2 regions of the Undibacterium sp. FW305-107 genome follow, and region 1 is predicted to be linked to the other one. Evidence: predicted binding sites of a transcription regulator. Region 1 holds the regulator's gene; the other holds the start of a gene.

What was found. Region 1 encodes FliA, which starts transcription of late flagellar genes. Its sites were predicted from a motif close to CTAAAGTTTNNNNNNNNNNNGCCGNTA; they were not measured.
Region 2: fliD (flagellar filament capping protein FliD) is a predicted target of FliA. The motif match lies at 3,912-3,938, and genes of this name have one in related genera.

Annotation. Positions count from the first base shown of each region.
Region 1 covers NZ_JBYTAV010000008.1:81,356-90,971, forward strand. The annotation lists gene AC3WQT_RS18320 (FAD-dependent oxidoreductase) at 1-1,039, shown strand, start outside; gene AC3WQT_RS18325 (MFS transporter) at 1,106-2,356, shown strand; gene flhB (flagellar biosynthesis protein FlhB) at 2,599-3,774, shown strand; gene flhA (flagellar biosynthesis protein FlhA) at 3,771-5,858, shown strand; gene flhF (flagellar biosynthesis GTPase FlhF) at 5,855-7,177, shown strand; gene AC3WQT_RS18345 (MinD/ParA family ATP-binding protein) at 7,170-8,000, shown strand; gene AC3WQT_RS18350 (RNA polymerase sigma factor FliA) at 8,008-8,739, shown strand; gene AC3WQT_RS18355 (flagellar motor protein) at 8,721-9,461, shown strand; gene motD (flagellar motor protein MotD) at 9,515-9,616, shown strand, end outside.
Region 2 covers NZ_JBYTAV010000008.1:351,251-360,866, forward strand. The annotation lists gene fliK (flagellar hook-length control protein FliK) at 1-1,003, opposite strand, end outside; gene AC3WQT_RS19555 (flagellar protein FliT) at 1,009-1,344, opposite strand; gene fliS (flagellar export chaperone FliS) at 1,351-1,821, opposite strand; gene fliD (flagellar filament capping protein FliD) at 1,864-3,876, opposite strand; gene AC3WQT_RS19570 (flagellar protein FlaG) at 3,993-4,376, opposite strand; gene AC3WQT_RS19575 (flagellin N-terminal helical domain-containing protein) at 4,476-5,963, opposite strand; gene AC3WQT_RS19580 (O-linked N-acetylglucosamine transferase, SPINDLY family protein) at 6,370-8,574, shown strand; gene rfbF (glucose-1-phosphate cytidylyltransferase) at 8,571-9,341, shown strand; gene rfbG (CDP-glucose 4,6-dehydratase) at 9,305-9,616, shown strand, end outside.

The sequences.
Region 1 (9,616 bases):
CCTGAACTTGAATGAGGGATCTGGTTTGTCGGCCTTGCGTGCAGCCGGTTTGATGGATGCATTTGAACAGGCTTATCGTCCTGGCGCCGAAAAAATGCTTTTTGTAGATGCGCAGGCCGCAGTCATCATTGATGAACTTGGCTCAGAGAGTAACGACAGGCCAGAGATAGACCGTGGTCCCTTGAGGAATTTGCTGCTGGCTTCTCTGACTGATAACACTGTAGTGTGGGATGCCCGTTTCTCGTCTTTGCAAAGAACAGAAGGGTCAGTCAAAATCACATTTGAAAACGGCGACAAGTTTACTGCTGATCTGCTTGTCGCTGCCGACGGTGCAAACTCAAAAATACGTCCCTACATTACCCCGCTTGCACCTGAGTATTCTGGCGTGACTGTGCTTGAAGGGAATGTCGCTGATGTAGCGAACACTATTCCAGAATTATTTGAGCTGCTGGATGGTGGCAAGGTGTGTGTGCTTGATGATGAAAAAACTTTGTTCATCGTCTTGAAAGGTGATGGCAGCGTGGCCTTTTATACCGGGCACAAAGCGGAACAGGATTGGTACACGCAATGCGGCATCGATTTTTCTGATCGCGATCAGGTATTCGCCTGGTTCAAACGGGAATTCAAGGGCTGGAGCGATATTTGGGCAGAATTATTCAGGCACGCCACTCTCCCGTTTATCCCTCGCCCACAATTCTGTGCGCCTGTTGATCAAAACTGGCCATCCTTGTCCAACCTGACCATGCTGGGTGATGCTGCCCATGTCATGCCACCTTATGCGGGCGAGGGTGTGAACATGGCGATGCAGGATGCCCTGGTGTTGGCCAGTCAATTGCTGAACCCGGACATGGCGGACATGCATACCGCTATCGCCGCTTATGAAACCGAGATGCGTGCACGCAATGCTGAGACCGCGGCAGAGACACTGAGATTTACCAAGGTCTTCCATTCATACGAAGCAGTACCGTTTTTCAGAGAATTTTTTGCTGGAAATCAGGACGTGCTTTTACAAAAAGATGGCTTCAGAGAAGCCGCCTAGACTACAAAAAAATTTGAACTCAGGCCATGACCAAGAGTCTGAGTTTCAATCCAAAAGAAAGTAAATATGAATCAAGCTATATCTACCGAACCGCCAGCGCAGTTCACTGGCTATCAAAAATTTGTACTCGCCATACTGGCGTTTTTACAATTCACTATCATTCTGGATTTCATGATCATGTCGCCTCTGGGTGCGATCCTGATGCCAGCTTTGAACATCACGCCTTCGCAGTTTGGTGTGGTGGTGTCCGCCTATGCTTTCAGTGCGGGTATCGCAGGCTTTGCGGCGGCGGGTTTTGCTGACCGCTTTGACCGTAAAAAACTCTTACTGTTTTTTTACGCCGGCTTTATCCTGGGGACTTTCCTGTGCGGTATCGCGCCTAATTTCTACTTCCTGTTATTTGCACGCATCGTGACGGGTTTGTTTGGTGGCGTCATTGGTGCCATCGTGTTTGCCATCACGACGGACTTGTTCCCCTTCAACATGCGCGGCAGGGTCATGGGGGTTTTGCAAACGGCATTTGCTGCCAGCCAGATACTGGGTTTGCCTATCGGTCTTTATCTGTCTGCTCATTGGGGCTGGCATTCTCCTTTCATGATGATCGTTGGCATGGCTGCTATTGTTGGTGTCATCATCATTGCCAACCTGAAGCCTATTGACGCCCATTTGAAATTGCAGTCCGACCGCAACCCCTTTCGTCATTTGAGAGACACCATAGCAACCCCCAGGTATTTGCTGGCTTTTGCAGCCACAGGTTTATTAAGCGTAGGTGGCTATATGCTGATGCCATTCAGCAGTGCCTTCTCGGTCAATAACCTGGGGATTTCGATGAAGGAATTGCCTATTGTTTATCTGGTGACAGGCTTGGGTGCCATCGTTACTGGCCCTGTAGTTGGCAAGCTCAGTGACAAGTTTGGTAAATACCGCGTGTTCTTATTCGGTGCTGCCATGACGATAGTGATGGCGGTGATCTACACCCGTCTTGGTATCACGCCTTTGCCTATGGTTATTCTGGTCAATGTCTTGCTGTTCGTCGGTATTTTTTCACGCATCATCCCTGCACAGGCAATGATGTCGGCTGTGCCTGCTGCAGATAGCCGTGGCTCATTCATGGCGATCAATTCATCGCTGCAGCAGATTGCAGGCGGTGTTGGTTCTGTGGTTGCCGGGATGATCGTCAGCCAGCCTGATGGGGGCGCGATACTGCATTTCGATTTGCTGGGTGATATTCTGGTGTGTACCGTACTCGTCACTGCGGTCATGATGTATTTCATACACCGCATGGTGAGCACGCCTGCTGTCGCTGTACCTGCCTGATCAAAGCATTTCAGTCAGCTAAATTTGATCAACTAAATCTGAGTGCCTTGTCATCTGGTGTGCACTCAGATTTCAGCCATTCCATGGTTCTTTAAACACAAAGAGTCAGCCTTTCCCCAGAGCTAAGGGGTATTTCTTCCTTTATTCCCCGCATCTTGTGCTTCTGTCATAGCCAATAATTACACCTGTACACATGCGTAATCAAAGCAATGCTTGCTTTGAGGAAATAACAGGAGTCGGCAATGGCCGAAGATAGCGATCTCGAAAGAACCGAACCGGCCTCGCCCAAGCGCCTTGAACAGGCGCGGGAAGAGGGCGACGTTCCGCGTTCGCGCGAGCTATCTACCTGTACCATCTTGCTGGCGGCAGGGGGCGCGCTCTGGGGCATGGGTGACGGGCTGGTGCGCCAGTTGAATCATGCATTGGTCGCTGGTTTGTCATTGGAACGGGCGATTATCTATGATCATGAACTCCTGTTTTCAAAAATTGCCGCCAGCCTGATGGAGGTACTGGTGGCTTTTGCCCCAATTGCCGGATTATTGATGGTGGTGGCGCTTGGCTCGCCTTTGCTGATAGGTGGCTGGCTGTTCAGTGCCAAGGCTTTGACCCCGAATTTTTCGCGCATGAATCCGATTTCAGGTCTGGGTAATATGATTTCCACCCGCGCAGGTGTGGAATTGATCAAGGCGATCATTAAAACCATCTTGGTCGGTACGGTTGCCTGGATAGTCATCATGGGGCAAAAGAATGCCATTTTTGCCTTGCCGCTGGAATCGTTGAAATCTGGCCCAGCCCACGTCGGCCACATGATGGGTGTATGTTTTCTGGCCATCGTTGGCTCGCTGGCCGTGATCGCCGCGATTGATGCACCTTACCAGATGTGGCAATACGCTGAAAAGCTGAAGATGACGCATCAGGAAGTGGTGCAGGAATCCAAAGAAGCGAACGGTAATCCACAAATCAAGGCGAAAATTCGCGCCCAGCAGCGTGAGATGGCACGCCGCCGCATGATGTCTGAAATCCCGACTGCTGACGTCGTTGTCACCAACCCGACTCACTTTGCTGTCGCCCTGAAATATACCGAAGGCGGCAATGGTGCGCCTAAGGTCATCGCCAAGGGGGCTGATGCAGTTGCTGCCAAAATCCGTGAACTGGCGAAGGAACACAATGTGCCCTTGCTGGAAGCGCCGCCATTGGCACGTGCGTTGTACAAACATACTGACCTTGGTGATGAGATACCTGAAGCCCTGTATGCCGCCGTGGCAGAAGTGCTGGCCTATGTGTATCAATTGCGCAGTTACACCAAAGTCGGCGGCAACAAACCTGTAGAACCAAATGATCTATATGTACCACCAGAGCTTGATCCTAATAACCAAACACAAAATCAAGCAGATAATCAAGCAGGAGTCCGAGCATGAATAGTTTCACCTTACCTGCCTGGATGAATGGCATAAATACCAGAGCGCTGGCGGCGCCTTTCCTCATCATCCTGATGTTGGCGATGATGATCTTGCCTCTGCCAGCGTTTGTTCTGGACGTGTTTTTCAGCTTCAATATCGCGATTGCGATTATCGTTTTGCTGACCAGCTTGTATACAGTCAAACCGCTGGATTTCATGGTGTTTCCTACTGTACTGCTGGTCAGTACCATGTTGCGCCTGTCCCTGAACGTGGCTTCTACCCGCGTGGTACTGACTGAAGGTCATACTGGCCCGGATGCCGCCGGTAAAGTGATCGAAGCCTTTGGTCACTTTTTGATTGGTGGTAATTACACCGTTGGTATCGTGGTCTTCGTTATCCTGACCATCATTAACTTTACCGTCGTCACCAAGGGCGCTGGCCGTATTGCCGAGGTGGGTGCGCGTTTCGCCCTGGACGCGATGCCAGGCAAACAAATGGCGATTGATGCTGACTTGAATGCCGGTCTGATCGCTGAACAGGAAGCGCGTCGCCGCCGTACTGAAGTGGCGCAAGAAGCAGAATTCTATGGCGCCATGGACGGTGCCAGTAAATACGTGCGTGGTGACGCGGTGGCAGGCATCATGGTCACTGTCATTAATATCGTTGGTGGTCTGGTTGTCGGCATGGTGCAGCACGATCTCGATTTTGCTACCGCCCTGAAAAACTATACATTGCTGGCGATCGGTGATGGACTGGTAGCACAAATACCTTCGCTGATCATTTCAACGGCAGCCGGTGTTGTGGTTTCTCGTGTAGCCAGTGACCAGGATATCAGTGGGCAGTTGATAGGACAGCTGTTTGCCAAGCCCCAGGTCATGATCATCACCGGCGGCATCATAGGTGGCATGGGCCTGATACCCGGCATGCCGCATATCGCCTTTATTTTGTTGGCAGCAGTGCTTTGTGGCGGCGGCTATTTGTTGAACAAGCGCGCCCAGATGCCTCCGGTCATTGAAGAAAAAGTCGAAGCTCCTGCTAATGCCGGTCAGGAAATGGAAGAAGCGACCTGGCAAGATATTTTGCCTGTCGATACCCTGGGCCTGGAAGTTGGTTATCGCCTGATCCCACTGGTAGATAAGAACCAGGGTGGCGAACTCTTGCGCCGTATCAAAGGCATACGCAAAAAATTCGCCCAGGAAGTTGGTTTTTTGTCGCCACCTGTCCATATCCGCGACAATCTGGAACTGAAACCTTCGGCTTACAGGATTACCCTGAAAGGTGTTGAAGTTGGTGCCGGTGAAGCGCTCAGTGGTCAGTATCTGGCCATCAACCCGGGTATGGTGACTGGCAATTTGCCTGGTGCTGTCACCAATGATCCTGCCTTTGGCTTGCCTGCGGTCTGGATAGAGGCTGCCATGCGCGAACAGGCACAAGCCATGGGTTATACCGTGGTTGATTCCGGCACCGTTATCGCTACCCATTTGAATCACCTGATCACCAGTCACGCGGCTGAATTGCTGGGTCGTCAGGAAGTACAGTTGTTGATGGATCATCTGGCGAAAGACATGCCAAAAATGGTGGAAGAACTGGTGCCAAAAGCCCTGCCTTTGTCCATCCTGCAAAAAGTATTGCAGAACCTGCTCATCGAAGGTGTGCATATCCGTGACATGCGTACCATCATTGAGACGCTGTCCGAGCAGTCCATGCATACCCAGGATGCCAATGAGCTGACGGCGCAGGTCAGGATTGCACTGGGTCGTGCCATCGTCCAGCAAATCTTCCCGACCGGGAATGAGATGACGGTCATGACCCTGGATAGCCGCCTTGAACGCCTGTTGATGCAAGCCCTGCAAACCAGCGGTGCTGATGGTTCTGGCATAGAACCTGGTCTGGCCGATACCCTGGCGAGCCAGACCGAGGCTGCAGCCCAGCATCAGGAACAAATGGGCCTGACTCCAGTCTTGCTGGTGCCAGCACCATTACGTGCCTTGCTGTCGCGCTTCTTGCGCCGCAATTTGCCGCAACTCAAAGTCCTGTCACACGCAGAAGTACCTGAAACAAAAACCATTAGAGTCACCAGTCTGGTCGGAGGTCAATCATGAACGTCAGAAAATTTACCGCGAATACTTCTCGCGAAGCTTTGCGCATGCTGCGCGATGCTTTGGGGGCGGATGCCGTGATCCTGTCGAACCGTAATGTGGGCGGCAAGGTGGAGATTCTGGCGATGGCCGATGAAGCCATCAGCGCCATTGAGCCAGCTTCCAGTGATGAGGCACCGGTACCTGAAGTGCCGCGCTTTGCGCCGCGTTTCCAGCCAGAGGATGCTGTCATCAGGCCGCGTGCTTTTGAACGCTCCATGGACGCGCCTGCAAGTGTGCCGACTTTCAAGTCTGTGACCAGCGCATCTGCTTTCACCAGTGAAATCGAAGCGCCGGTGAGCGCCAATGAACTCAATGATGTGATGTCAGAAATACGCTCCATGCGCAGTATGCTGGAATCGCAACTGGCAGAGATATCATGGACGCAGACGCAAAAACGCCAGCCGCAAAAAGCAGAAATCCTGCGTGAATTGCTGGCTACTGGCTTTAGCGCCAGCCTGTCCCGCTATCTGGTAGAAAAACTGCCAGAAACTGGCAAGGTTGAGAATGGCCTGGACTGGATCAAGAATGTGCTGGTACGCAATCTGTCCACTATCGATAATGAAAATGAAATGCTGGAAAAGGGCGGCGTGTATGCCCTGGTCGGCCCTACAGGTGTAGGCAAGACTACGACTACGGCCAAGCTGGCTGCTCGTTGCGTCATGCGCCATGGCCCCTCCAAGCTGGCATTGATTACTACAGATGGTTATCGTATCGGCGGCTTTGAACAATTGCGTATCTACGGCAAAATCCTGGGTGTGATGGTGCATGCCGTCAAGGATGAGGCTGATTTGCGCATTGCCTTGTCCGAGCTCAAGAACAAGCATACGGTGCTGATCGATACAGTCGGTGTCAGTCAGCGCGACAAAATGGTGACTGAGCAAGTGGCGATGTTGTCAGGAACAGACACTCCGGTGAAGCGCTTGCTGTGCCTGAATGCGACATCGACAGGTGAAACCTTGAGTGAAGTGGTGCGTGCTTATCAGGGGAATGGTCTGGCAGGTTGCATTTTGACCAAGCTCGATGAGGCAGCGACGATAGGTGGCGCACTCGATATTGCGATACGCCAGAAGCTTATGGTGTATTACGTTGCCAGTGGCCAGCGTGTGCCGGAAGACCTGCATATTGCCAACAAGCTGTATCTGATAGACCGTGCTTTCAAACTCAAGCGCGAAACGGCCGCTTTCCGTTATCTCGATGAAGAATTGCCTCTGCTGATGGCTGGTGCAGTCACGGCTGCACAGGCATCAGGACGTGCTGGTCAGGAGGTGTCCCTTGGCTAGTTTCGATCAGGCTGAAGGCCTGCGCCGCATGCTGGCTGGGCCAAAACCAAGAGTGTTTACCTTTTTGTCAGCATTGAGGGAAGATGAAAAAAGCGGCATGCTGGTCAATCTGGGGGTGTCGCTGGCACGTCAGGGTAACCAGGTGTTGATGGTGGACGCTCGTTCATCAGAGAATAGTGTTGGCGCATGGTTGAATGCCAACCTTGATCAGACCTTATTGGATGTAGCGAAACAACAGCGTACAATGAAGGAAGCAGTGAAATTGGTTGCTTCCGGCTTGTCGGTGACGATGTTGGCGCGCCATGCATGGCTGCCGCCAGAAAATACGCGGCAATTGTCCAAAGTGTTTGATGTGGCGGCGAACCGTGCTGATCTGGTCATCGTGGATAGCGAGATCAATCTGGATGACAGTTTTCCGTTGGCGACGCTGGACGACAGCGAACTAGTAATACAGGTTTCAGCTGATCCCGACATGATCAAGGCTGCTTATGGCCTGATCAAGCGAGTGAGCAATCGGCTTGGCAGGCGTGGTTATGGTATTTTAGTGTCCGGTGCATCGGAAAAAGAGGCGAGATTGATTTATACAAATATGGCGCAGGCGGCCAGCCGTTATCTGGCAGTGCCACTGCACTACGTCGGCAATGTGCCGGAAGATGAACATGTAAGAAAGGCTGCACATTTGGGACGCTCTGTGATTGATGCTTTTCCTAAAGCCCTTGCTTCGCTGGCATTCTCCCGGCTGGCTGAACAATTGGCGAAGACCGCGCGTTCCACATTATGTTTAGAGGGAGTCCCTGAGCTGGGTGTCGGTCTCGGAATGTAATCAAAAAATGTACACCGCTAGCGGAAAATCAGATAAAAACTTCCTTTTAAGGGAGCATGCGCCCCTGGTCAAGCGTCTGGCTTACCAGTTGAAGGCGCGCCTGCCTCCCAGTGTGGAGGTAGACGATCTTGTGCAGGCCGGTATGATAGGCCTGCTGGATGCCGTTAACCGCTATGAAGACACCCATGGAGCACAGTTTGAAACCTATGCGGTGCAACGCATACGGGGTGCCATGCTGGATGAATTGCGCAGTAGTGACTGGTTGCCGCGTGGCGTGCGCCAGAACATGCGCAAGATAGAAAATGCCATGAATGTGTTGCAGCAAAAGCTGGGGCGACCACCACTGGAAACCGAAGTGGCGAAGTCGCTCAAGCTCAGCCTGGAAGAGTACCAGAACCTGCTCACTGACAGTGGCGGGCATCAACTCGTGTACTACGAAGACTTTCATGATTCAGATACCAAGGAACATTTTCTCGATCATTATTGCTCGGATTTTTCTGGCGATCCGCTACAGGATTTGCTGAATGACGACTTCCGCGATGCTGTCATCGGCGCGATAGACAGTCTGCCAGAGCGAGAGAAACTGCTCATGGGTCTGTACTATGAGCAGGAATTAAATCTTAAAGAAATCGGTGCCGTGATGGGGGTGTCAGAATCACGCGTCTCACAATTACATAGTCAGGCTGTGGCCAGGCTCAGGGCATACTTAAGGGAGAAAGCGTGGACTGGGCTAGCATAGTTGGTTTGATACTGGTGGTGTTAGGCATCGTCAGCGGACAGTTGATTGAAGGTGGGCGCCTGTCTTCGCTGGTGCAACCTGCTGCTTTTGTGATTGTGGTGATTGGTACCCTGGGTGCAGTGCTGTTGCAAAGCAGGCTCAATACCTTTATGCGCGGTGTGCGCATGCTGCGCTGGGTGGTGTCTGAACCGCCGGACAGCAGCAAAAAAAATGTCGCGGATGCGCTGATCTGGAGCGTGGTCGCCAGACGCGAAGGTTTTCTGAGTCTGGAGCGTTATATGAACGCTTCGACCGATCCCTTCATAGGCAAGGGCCTGCGTCTGGTGATTGATGGCATAGACCCGATACGCCTGAAAGACATACTTGATGTCGATATATCGCTCTATGAAATGGAGCAGCGCCAGGCCGCTAAAATTTGGGAAGCAGCAGGTGGTTATTCCCCGACCATAGGTATCCTGGGTGCCGTGCTGGGGTTGATACACGTGATGGAAAACCTTAGTGATCCATCCAAACTTGGTGGTGGTATTGCTGTTGCCTTTGTTGCCACGATCTATGGTGTGGGCATGGCCAACTTATTGTTCTTGCCAGTCAGCCATAAGCTGAAAGAAATCATAGGCCGAGAAGTGACGCGGCGTGAAATGTTGTCTGATATTTTTTATAGCATCGCTTTGGGCGACAGCCCGCGTGTGGTGGAAGAAAGACTGACCAATCATCGCAACTGACGGTAAGGCTACCAGGTAATGCCAGACTAAGGCTAGACTGAGAAAATATACTTATGGCAAGAAAAAAATACCACGAAGAACCAGAAAACCATGAGAGGTGGCTGGTTTCTTACGCGGATTTTATTACCTTGCTGTTTGCTTTTTTTGTCGTCATG
Region 2 (9,616 bases), 270 kb from region 1:
GAACATTTAATTGCTGGTGAATTATTTGTCCCATTTCTTTATTCACCGGGTTTAAAGCGGTAGCAGAGTTGCTGACAGCCATGTCAGACGAGCTAATTTGGGATTGAGGCTCTGCCTTGATGTCATTGATAGGACGTTTACCCTGTGCCCATTCTGCAACATGCGATTCATAAAACAAGCCGCTGGTGTTGATCTGATGCTGGAGTTTGTTTGCTGTTGCACTAGTGTCCTTTAATTCTGCAACTGTCGCCACTACAGGCGTCTGACTGGCAATACTCAGTTTTTCGCCCTGATTTGGGGCAGTCTGCAAAATTTGGGTAATAAATTTACCTGTACTGCTCAGGGATGTCGGTGCGCTACTCAGGCGATCCGGCATCGTATCAATTGCAACGGCATTGTTGAGGTTTGCCTTGTTACTGACTTCAGTCGATTTAGTCGTTGCAACTTCCTGAGTACTGACTTTAGGTGAATTGATGCTGGCATCATTGCTGATTTTTTTGCCAGCTTCGTTGACGGACAGATTGACTATGCTGGAAGTATCGGCTTTGACGCCAGACTCTGGAATACCTGTCCTGGCGGTAGTTTGAGAGCTGGGTGTCTCAACTTCGTCAGCAACAACGCCCAGATAATTACTGGCAGGCAGTTGCTGGCGTTTCTCTGCACCTGTGGCGTAATTTTGCGGTAGTGGGGTCGGGAAGTGAGCGTCGCCGTCATGTTCCAGCAGGAATGTGGGGCGAGGCTCGGTAGCAATAAGGCGCAATGGAATTTGGTCACCCGTCTTGCTACCTTCGGGTAACATCATTTTGGCAGTAATACCAGCTACTCTGACGGTAAAGCTGCCGTCCATCAATTTTGACAGGATCTCGCCCTTGAGCAATTGCCCGGTAACAAGCTGTGCCAGTTTCGGGGTGATGTCCTGCTTGGTTTCGCTAATTGATAGTGCAGCTGCTGGTGCCTCGATATTGGCAACTGGTTTGGACAGGATATCGAGTCGGGTAGCCATAAAAATCAGGCTGTATTACCTGCACCATAAGCATTGGATAATTTTCTGTTGGTACTGGAATTTTTCATCATATCTGACAACTGCGCCATCCATGGTTCAGTAATGTCACGGATTTCCTTGTCGTCAGCAAGAATTTTTTTGATGATGCGGACTTTCTTGTCACGCATATCTGCAGGCAGATCAAAAGGAATCTCGCTTTCACGTATGGTTTGTACGCGACTGGAGCAATCACTTTCCAGTTGTTCCAGCAATTCCCAATTTCCTGAGCGTGCAGCTTCCAGCATGTTGCCTGTAATCGAAGCAACATTTTCATACAATGAGATCAGTTCCAGACTATTCATCTTGATTCAAGCCTCAACAAAGTTGGCAGGACGAGGTGACAATGGGTCAACATTCATTTTCGGGGCTTCAGTAATGACCTCTTTAGTGGGGGCAATGGCTTCCCAGGAAGTTTTCAGGTCACGCAATAAATTCTGAACTTCAGTGAGCATATGGTCGTTATTTTCCAGATTGGCTTGCAATAGCCTGGCCGTCATGTACTCGTACAATGAGTCCAGACTGACAGCAATTTCACCACCGGCTTTTTTATCCAGGCTGGCACGCAAGCCGTTTTCAATAATCGCTATTGCTTTTGAAATAGCCTGACCTTTGGAGGCGACATCTCCTGTACTCAAATGATGCACGGCATTTGAAATGGCAACTATGGCTCCATCAAACAGCATGACTATTAATTTGTGGGGACTGGCAGCAACAACGCCAGTCTCAATGCCAACTTTTGCATAGGCATTTGCGCCGCGCACTTGAGATGAGCCAAACATAGCGATTTATCCTCTCTGGTATTTTCTGATTGCTTACTGAATTTATTTCGTACTTGCAGTTAATGCTGCTAATTGCTGAGTAAGAAACGAACTCGTATTATTGAGGTTGCTTACAATTCTATCCAAAGCAGTAAATTGCGCACGATAACGCGCTTCTACATCGAATAAACGACTATTCAAAGTATCGCGTTGTTTGCCGATATCTTTGATACTTCTGTTAATGCCATCACTAGCGCTGGATATCGAGCCTGAAGTACCGACAACGGTAGAGAGCAGGGAAGATATCTGTGTTGCATAGCCTTTGGAGAAATTCAATGTCCCGCGAGCACCAATGGCACCGCCGCTAACCAATATCTTCAGCCCTTCAGTTGGCGTACTGGCCGCACCTGTCAGATATTGACCAACTCCAGATGCAGTGACGCCATTAATTTTACCTGCAACATCAACGCCAGCCGTTCCGGCCAGCGAGGTGCCAGTCAATGAAGCTGCGCCTGTTCCTGTGCCATCGGCCAGCGTGACGTTGGATGCACTGCCGTAGCGAGTGGATTGCAATTGCAGAAAACCACTGCCATTGATGGTTGCAACTACGGTCGAACCATTATCTTTGAATATTGAATTGCCATTGATCGACGTCTGTATCAAAGTGGCGAGTGCGGATGAGGTATATGAGCCGGCAGCCAGGGATACCGATGCGGTTTTACCATCCAGTGTGACATTGACTGTTGTGCTGGCTGCAATCGTTGTATTGCCGGTAGTCAGGTCAAGATTTCCCAGCAGACCACCTTGTGTGGCAATCGCGGAGACTTCAACAGCATAAGAACCTTGTTGCGAAGCGCTGGTTGAGCTGCTGTAGCTGATCAGGCTGTCTGTGGCTTTACCAACAGAGGCAAACAAACCGCTGATTTCACTGTAATTAGTGTTTAACGCACTCTGTAATTTACTTGAATCTATCGCCAGGGTGCCGTCTTTTTGAAAATTGATACCTATGCTGGCAAGCGTCGTGATATTACCACCCAGGCCATTCACACCTGCGGTCAGGGTAGAGCGAATCTGGCTTTGTACATTGCGGGCAGTCGAATCACCAATCAGGATGCCGCCTTTTTTGGTATTTGCATCATAGCCAGTCAGGTTCTTTAATGTGGACTGCAGATCGTTATAGCCTTTGACAAAGCCATTGATCGCGGACTGGATGCCACTGGTATTGGTGGTAAGTGTCAGTGAGGTTGTGCCAACCTTGCCAACATTGAGGGTGGTGCCCTGAATCGCACCAGTGACTGCATTGGAGGCACTGGAAATGGAAATGCCATTGACGGTCAGTGCGGCATTTTGCGCAGTCGTTGTTTCCGTCAGGTTTTGTGTACCGGCAGGGTCGTAATTTAGCAGGTTTTGAATCGCTGCATCACCGGTAGCACTGATTTTCAGGCTGGATGCAGCCCCTGTTTTACTGGAATTAAGCACCAGATGGTAAGGTGTTGCGCTGCCATCGCCAACGATAGTCGCATTGACACCCACATTGGCGGCATTGATCGCATCACGTATACCTTGCAGTGAATTATTGGCGCCATCAATAGTTACCGTGCCGGTTGCCTGACCAGCGTCCTGGGTAAATGTAGAGCCACTATAGACGCCATTGGTGGCGCTACCGCCGGTAATGGTGCCAAACTGGAAGCTGATGGTCGTGCTGGTTCCGCTACCGATGCTGGCTGTGGTACTGAGTTGACCTGCACTTGAAATAGTTTGCGCCTGGGCAAGCTTGCTGACGTTGATATTGTAGCTGCCCTGTGTGCTAACACTGGTCGTAGTTGCCGAGACTATCGAACTATCTCCAGAACTGGCAGTCAGTGTCTGGAAAGTCCCGAGATTGCTCAGGCCGGTCACATTCGATTGAAAAATGCCAAGCGCACTATTGAGTGAGCCGTAAGCGGACAGCTTTGCTTGAAAGCTGGCTTCTTTTTTGGCTAATGTAGTCAGGGGTTGGCTTTCAACCTGCATTAACTTTGTAATCAGGCCATTAACGTCAAGATTTGCGCCTATGCCTGTTGATTGTATGCCCACGTTATTCCCCCTTGTCAGACCGTACTGTACTAAATTATCGGCTAAGGCAAACTAGACTTTAGAGGGGAATTTACCTGCCAATTTAAAATTTAGCCCAAAAAGGCCATATTTGTGAATTATGCTTGCTGTTTAATTAATAGTCCCTGCAATTTATCGAGTGAGCGAGAAATTTCAAGAGCTTCTTCTGAGGGAATCTGACGCAATACTTCTTTGGTTTGCTGGTCAACAACTTTGACCACGACACGATTGCTGTGCTCTTCAACACTAAATTCCAGGTTCTGGGACAGTGCTTGGATCGTTTTGTTGATATCGTTGACTGCTTTCGTCACTTTCTCTACTTCGGGTGGGGAAGTAGCGGACGAAGTCGCTTTGACAGCATCAATGGTTTGGGTTACAGCAGCAGATGACTTGTGTACCGTAGCGCCAGCATCTGAAGCAGGTATGCGGTCATTGATCAGTTGTCCTGATTGAGAAGCACTCCCTATCGATCGGATGTCCATGATCTTTTCCTTCAAGAAAAATACCCCTGACCAAAAATTTGGTCAGGGGGACATGCTTTAAGCTTAAGTATAGACCTAATTTACATAAGCCTACTGTTATTAACCACGCAACAGGGCCAGAACACCGTTAGGCAAGGCATTTGCTTGAGCCAGAATCGCAGTACCGGCTTGTTGCAGAACCTGACCACGTGTCAGTGTAGCAGTTTCCTGAGCGAAGTCTGCATCACGGATACGGCTGCGGGATGCTGTCAAGTTTTCAGAGTTAGTGTTCAGGCTTTCGATCGCAGAAGAGAAACGATTCTGATAAGCACCCAGAGAAGCGCGGGAGCTATTGATCGATTGCAAGGCCGCATCAATGGTCGTCAGCGCGGCGGTGGCCCCGGCAGCAGTACCCAGATTCAGTGAGGATACACCAGCACCGACTGTTACTGTGGCAGAAGTGAAGCCACCTGTCAGATTGGCTGCTGTCAAACCAGTGCCAGTACCGTTAGCCAGAGTGATACCTGCAGAGCTGGTAGAAGTCAGGGACAGTGTCGATGTGCTGACATCAGTTGCGCCAGTTGCCGATACAGTAATACCTGTGTTGGCGGCGGCAGCAGCAGCATTTGTGCTGGCTGTTACAGTAACGTTGCGGCCATCAGCAGCAGCCAGTGCAACTGCACCAGTTGTTGTATTGAATGTAGCTGTAACACCTGTTTGTGTACTGATTGCATTAACCGCTGCAGCAACTTGAGCACCACGTTGAGCACCGGAAGTCGAAGCGCTCAAGGCACCCAGATTCACGCCGTTAATAGTGATGTCGCCGGAAGCAATCGCTGTTGCAGATGTGCTGGCTGTACCTGCAACTGTTGTGGAACCTACAGTCGCTGTAACGCCTGTGCTACCGCTGATCGCATTGATTGCTGCTGCTTTTGCGATACCGCTGCCTGTGGAGTTGGAGAAAGATACGCCGTCAGCAGCAGATGCGCCAACCTGGAAGCCGTTGATGGACAGGTCACCAGCAGCCAGAGCTGTTGTAGTAACTGCACCGGCACCGGCTACTGTAGTAGCGTAGCTGGAAGATGCACCAACACCCAAGGCGCTAGATTTTGCGCTGGAGATGGAAGCGATACTGATTTGGTCGTTTGCTGTACCGTTAGCACCAACTTGGAAAGTTTGTGCTGTGAAGCTACCGTCAAGCAGGTTCACGCCGTTGAAGTTAGTGTTGCTGGCAACGCGGTTAATTTCAGAGATCAACTGACTTGCTTCGTTGTTCAGAGCTGCACGATCAGAAACGCTGTTGGAGCCGTTGGCAGATTGTACGGCCAGATCACGGATACGTTGCAAGTTGGCACCGATTTGTTGCAGTGCGCCCTCAGCGGTTTGCGCCAGAGAGATACCGTCGTTTGCATTACGAGCAGCTTGATTCAAGCCGCCGATTTGTGAGGAAAGACGTTCGGAAATCGCCAGGCCAGCAGCATCGTCTTTTGCGCTATTGATACGCAAGCCAGAAGACAAACGTTGGAGGGACGTATTCAGAGCGGATTGAGATGTGCTCAAATTGCGTTGCGCATTCAGCGAAGCAATATTGGTATTAATGACAGCCATGGTGATTCTCCTTACCTAAGTTATACAATTTTGGCGTAGTAGCCTGAAACTTTGGTCTTTCGTGCTGACTATTGGACCGCCGTTGTAAAGGGTATCGGTAGAGACTAAAAAAGTTTTAGCGTGTTTCTGAAAATAAATCTTATTTTTTCTGCTCAAGTTTTTTTACTCTTTCCGCTTGTCGGCGCTTTTTTTAAATACTTTAGGGTCTAATTTGATTTAGTTTTCAGGCTTTATTTAACACATGGAAACAAAATCATTAGTTATAAAATAAGCCTGAGCATGATGGTTTCTGGTATTTTCCGATTTAAGCATGCAGTTTTATTCATTTTGCTTGGTTAATTTGTAAGCCAAATGAAGTAATTGTAAAAATAATTAATGATAAAAAAATCTTACCCAGGGACTGGTCATGGCAAAAACAGGTTTTGATGTGCGAAAAGCAATGCGCGAAGTTCATAAACTTTTTGATTCCGGCGCCCTGCTTGATGCAAAACAGGTTTGCCTGAATATCGTCAGGCATTTTCCACGACATGCTGAAGCTTTGTATGCGTTGGCCAGAATTGCTGGTGACACAAATGAGTGTGACGAAGCAATGGGCTATCTAAAACTGGCCTTCGACGTCATGCCACATTTCCCCGACAACAGGAAGATTGCTTTCGGCATATTTAATAAGTACTTATTGGCGAAGCAGTATGCTCAATTGGAAGAAGCTAGTTTGTGGTTGTCGTCTTATTTGCCACGCGATGGCATTGTTTGGGATTATCTTGGTGTCGCCAGAATAGAACAAACTAAATTCCCCCTGGCTTTTGAAGCCTTAAGCAAGGCAGTTACCCTGTTACCAAATAACCCCCATATTCTTGTGAATATGGGGAATGCGTTGATTTCTCTTGAACGCTGCGCTGACGCTATTGTTTATCTTGAAAAAGCATTGTTAATACAGCCAGATATGGTGGTGGGGCTTAATAATCTGGGTAATGCACTGCGCTTTATTGGTAAAACAGAAGAGGCGATAGCGAGTATATCGAAAGCAGTTCAATTGAATCCGGGCTTGCCTTACCTGTTTAATAATCTTGGTCTGGCTTATCGCGAGCATGGCATGTACAGCGTCGCCATTGAACAATACAGACATGCATTGCAGCTACAGCCTGACTTGGCACAGGTCTATCCTAACCTGATTGATGCACTGCGTCAGAACGGACAGGTGCAGGAATCCATAGAATGTGGCCAGCATGCCCTGACGATTACTCAGGATATACCTGAAATATGGGGTGCCTATGGCGATACCTTGCGCGAAGCGAATCATTTGGATGCAGCCATTGAAGCCTATATCAAGGCTCTTTCCTTCAAGCAGGATGCGCAATCATCGTTCAACCGGAAAATTTACACTAACCTGTTATTTTGCCTGAATTACCACCCTGATTTGACACCGGAAGTGATTTATAACGCCTACCATGAGTTTGATTTGCGTTTTACGGCACCACTCAAAACGACATGGAGGAAATTTGAAAATGCCCGTTTGCCAGGCAAGCGACTCAAAGTGGGGTATGTGACACAAGCTTTTTATAATCATGTTTGCAAGTATTTCCTTCTGCCATTGATAGAGGGGCATGACAAAGAGCAGGTTGAAATATATGCCTATGCAAATCCACCTTTCGAGGACGAGGTTACTAGCTATTATAAAAAGCAGGTAGACCATTGGGTTCCGACCCGGGATATGACCGATGACGTGCTTGCAGAGCGCATTCGTGCCGATGGCATCGATGTTCTGGTGGATGTGGCAGGGCATACCAACGGTAATCGCTTGCCGGTATTCGCACGCAAACCTGCGCCGGTTTCTTTACACTGGCTGGAATACGGCTACACAACCGGCTTGAGTGCTATTGATTATTACTTGACTGACAAGCCTACAATTACGGACAATTGCGCACATTTATTTTCTGAGAAAGTCTGGTGCCTGGATGGCCCTGCCTATGTTTACAGACCAGATACACGAAGGGCAGAGCTGACACCGTCACCTTTCGAAACAACCGGTTTGATCACCTTTGGCAGTTTGTCACGTTCTACCAGGATAAATCATCGTGTTGTACGTGTCTGGGCGACGATACTGGACGCAATGCCAAATTCGCAATTAATGATTAATAGTGGTGACTTTAAAGATCCGCAAGTACAAGAAGAAATGGCATCACGGTTCATGCGCTATGGCATAGACAGGTCGCGTTTGCATATAGGGTTCAGTACGCCATCCTGGGAGGTGCTGAAACATGTGGATATTAGCCTGGATTGCTTCCCGCATAATTCGGGAACGACCCTGCTGGAGTCTTTGTATATGGGCATTCCCTTTATCTCGCTGGCGGACAGGCCCTCAGTTGGCCGTATAGGTGCGAGTATTCTGACTGCAATCGGGCATGAAGAGTGGCAGGCTTATACTGAAGATGAATATGCGCAAAAAGCGATCATTCTTGCGCATGATCTGGATGGCTTGCGTAGTTTAAGGGCTGGTTTGCGTCAGGAAATGGAACAGTCATTACTCATGAACGAACCCGCTTTTGCCCGTTCAGTAGAAAAAGCTTACCGCCAGATGTGGCAAATTTATTGTGAAGGACATCAAGAGTGAAGGCAGTTATTTTAGCTGGTGGCCTGGGTACCCGTATTTCTGAGGAAACCCACCTCAAGCCTAAACCAATGATAGAGATTGGAGGGCATCCCATACTCTGGCACATCATGAAGTCGTATTCGGCGCATGGCGTGAATGAATTCGTTATTTGTTGTGGCTACAAGGGCTATTTGATCAAAGAGTATTTTGCCAATTATTTCTTGCACATGTCGGATGTAACCTTCGATATGCAAAATAATAGTATGGAAGTACACGAACACCATGCCGAACCCTGGAAAGTTACTCTGGTAGACACCGGAGAAGACACCATGACAGGGGGGCGCCTGAAGCGCGTCGCCCGTTACTTGCAGGGGGAGGAGGCATTTTGTTTTACCTATGGCGACGGGGTTGCGGATCTGGATATTGCTGCCTCTATCGCTTTTCATAAGCAGCATGGAAAGCTGGCTACAGTTACAGCGGTCCTCCCGCCTGGGCGTTATGGTGCACTTGAGCGTGATGGTAACCAGGTGGCGGGGTTTATCGAAAAACCTCGTGGTGATGGTGGTTGGATCAATGGCGGATATTTTGTGCTCTCTCCCAAAGTACTGGATTTCATCGAGAATGATAGTATTAGTTGGGAAGCTGCTCCTCTTGCTGAATTGGCACAACGTCAGGAGTTAATGGCCTTTGAGCATGGAGGATTCTGGCAACCCATGGATACTTTGCGCGAGAAAAATCTGCTGGAAGATTTGTGGCAATCCGGGAATGCACCGTGGCGAGTATGGTGAATCACACTCCAAAAATAGGCATGGTCGACACCGCGTTCTGGCGCGGGAGGCGTGTCTTGCTGACAGGGCATACCGGTTTCAAGGGGGCCTGGTTGGCACATTGGCTGGCCGGTATAGGCGCCACTGTACACGGCTTGGCTTTAGCGCCGACAACCCAACCCAGCCTGTTTGATTTGTTGAATATTAAAGACAAGATTCACAGCCACATTGGGGACATACGTGACTTTCATGCCGTCGCGGCAGCGGTGGATGCATGTCAGCCAGAGTTTGTATTC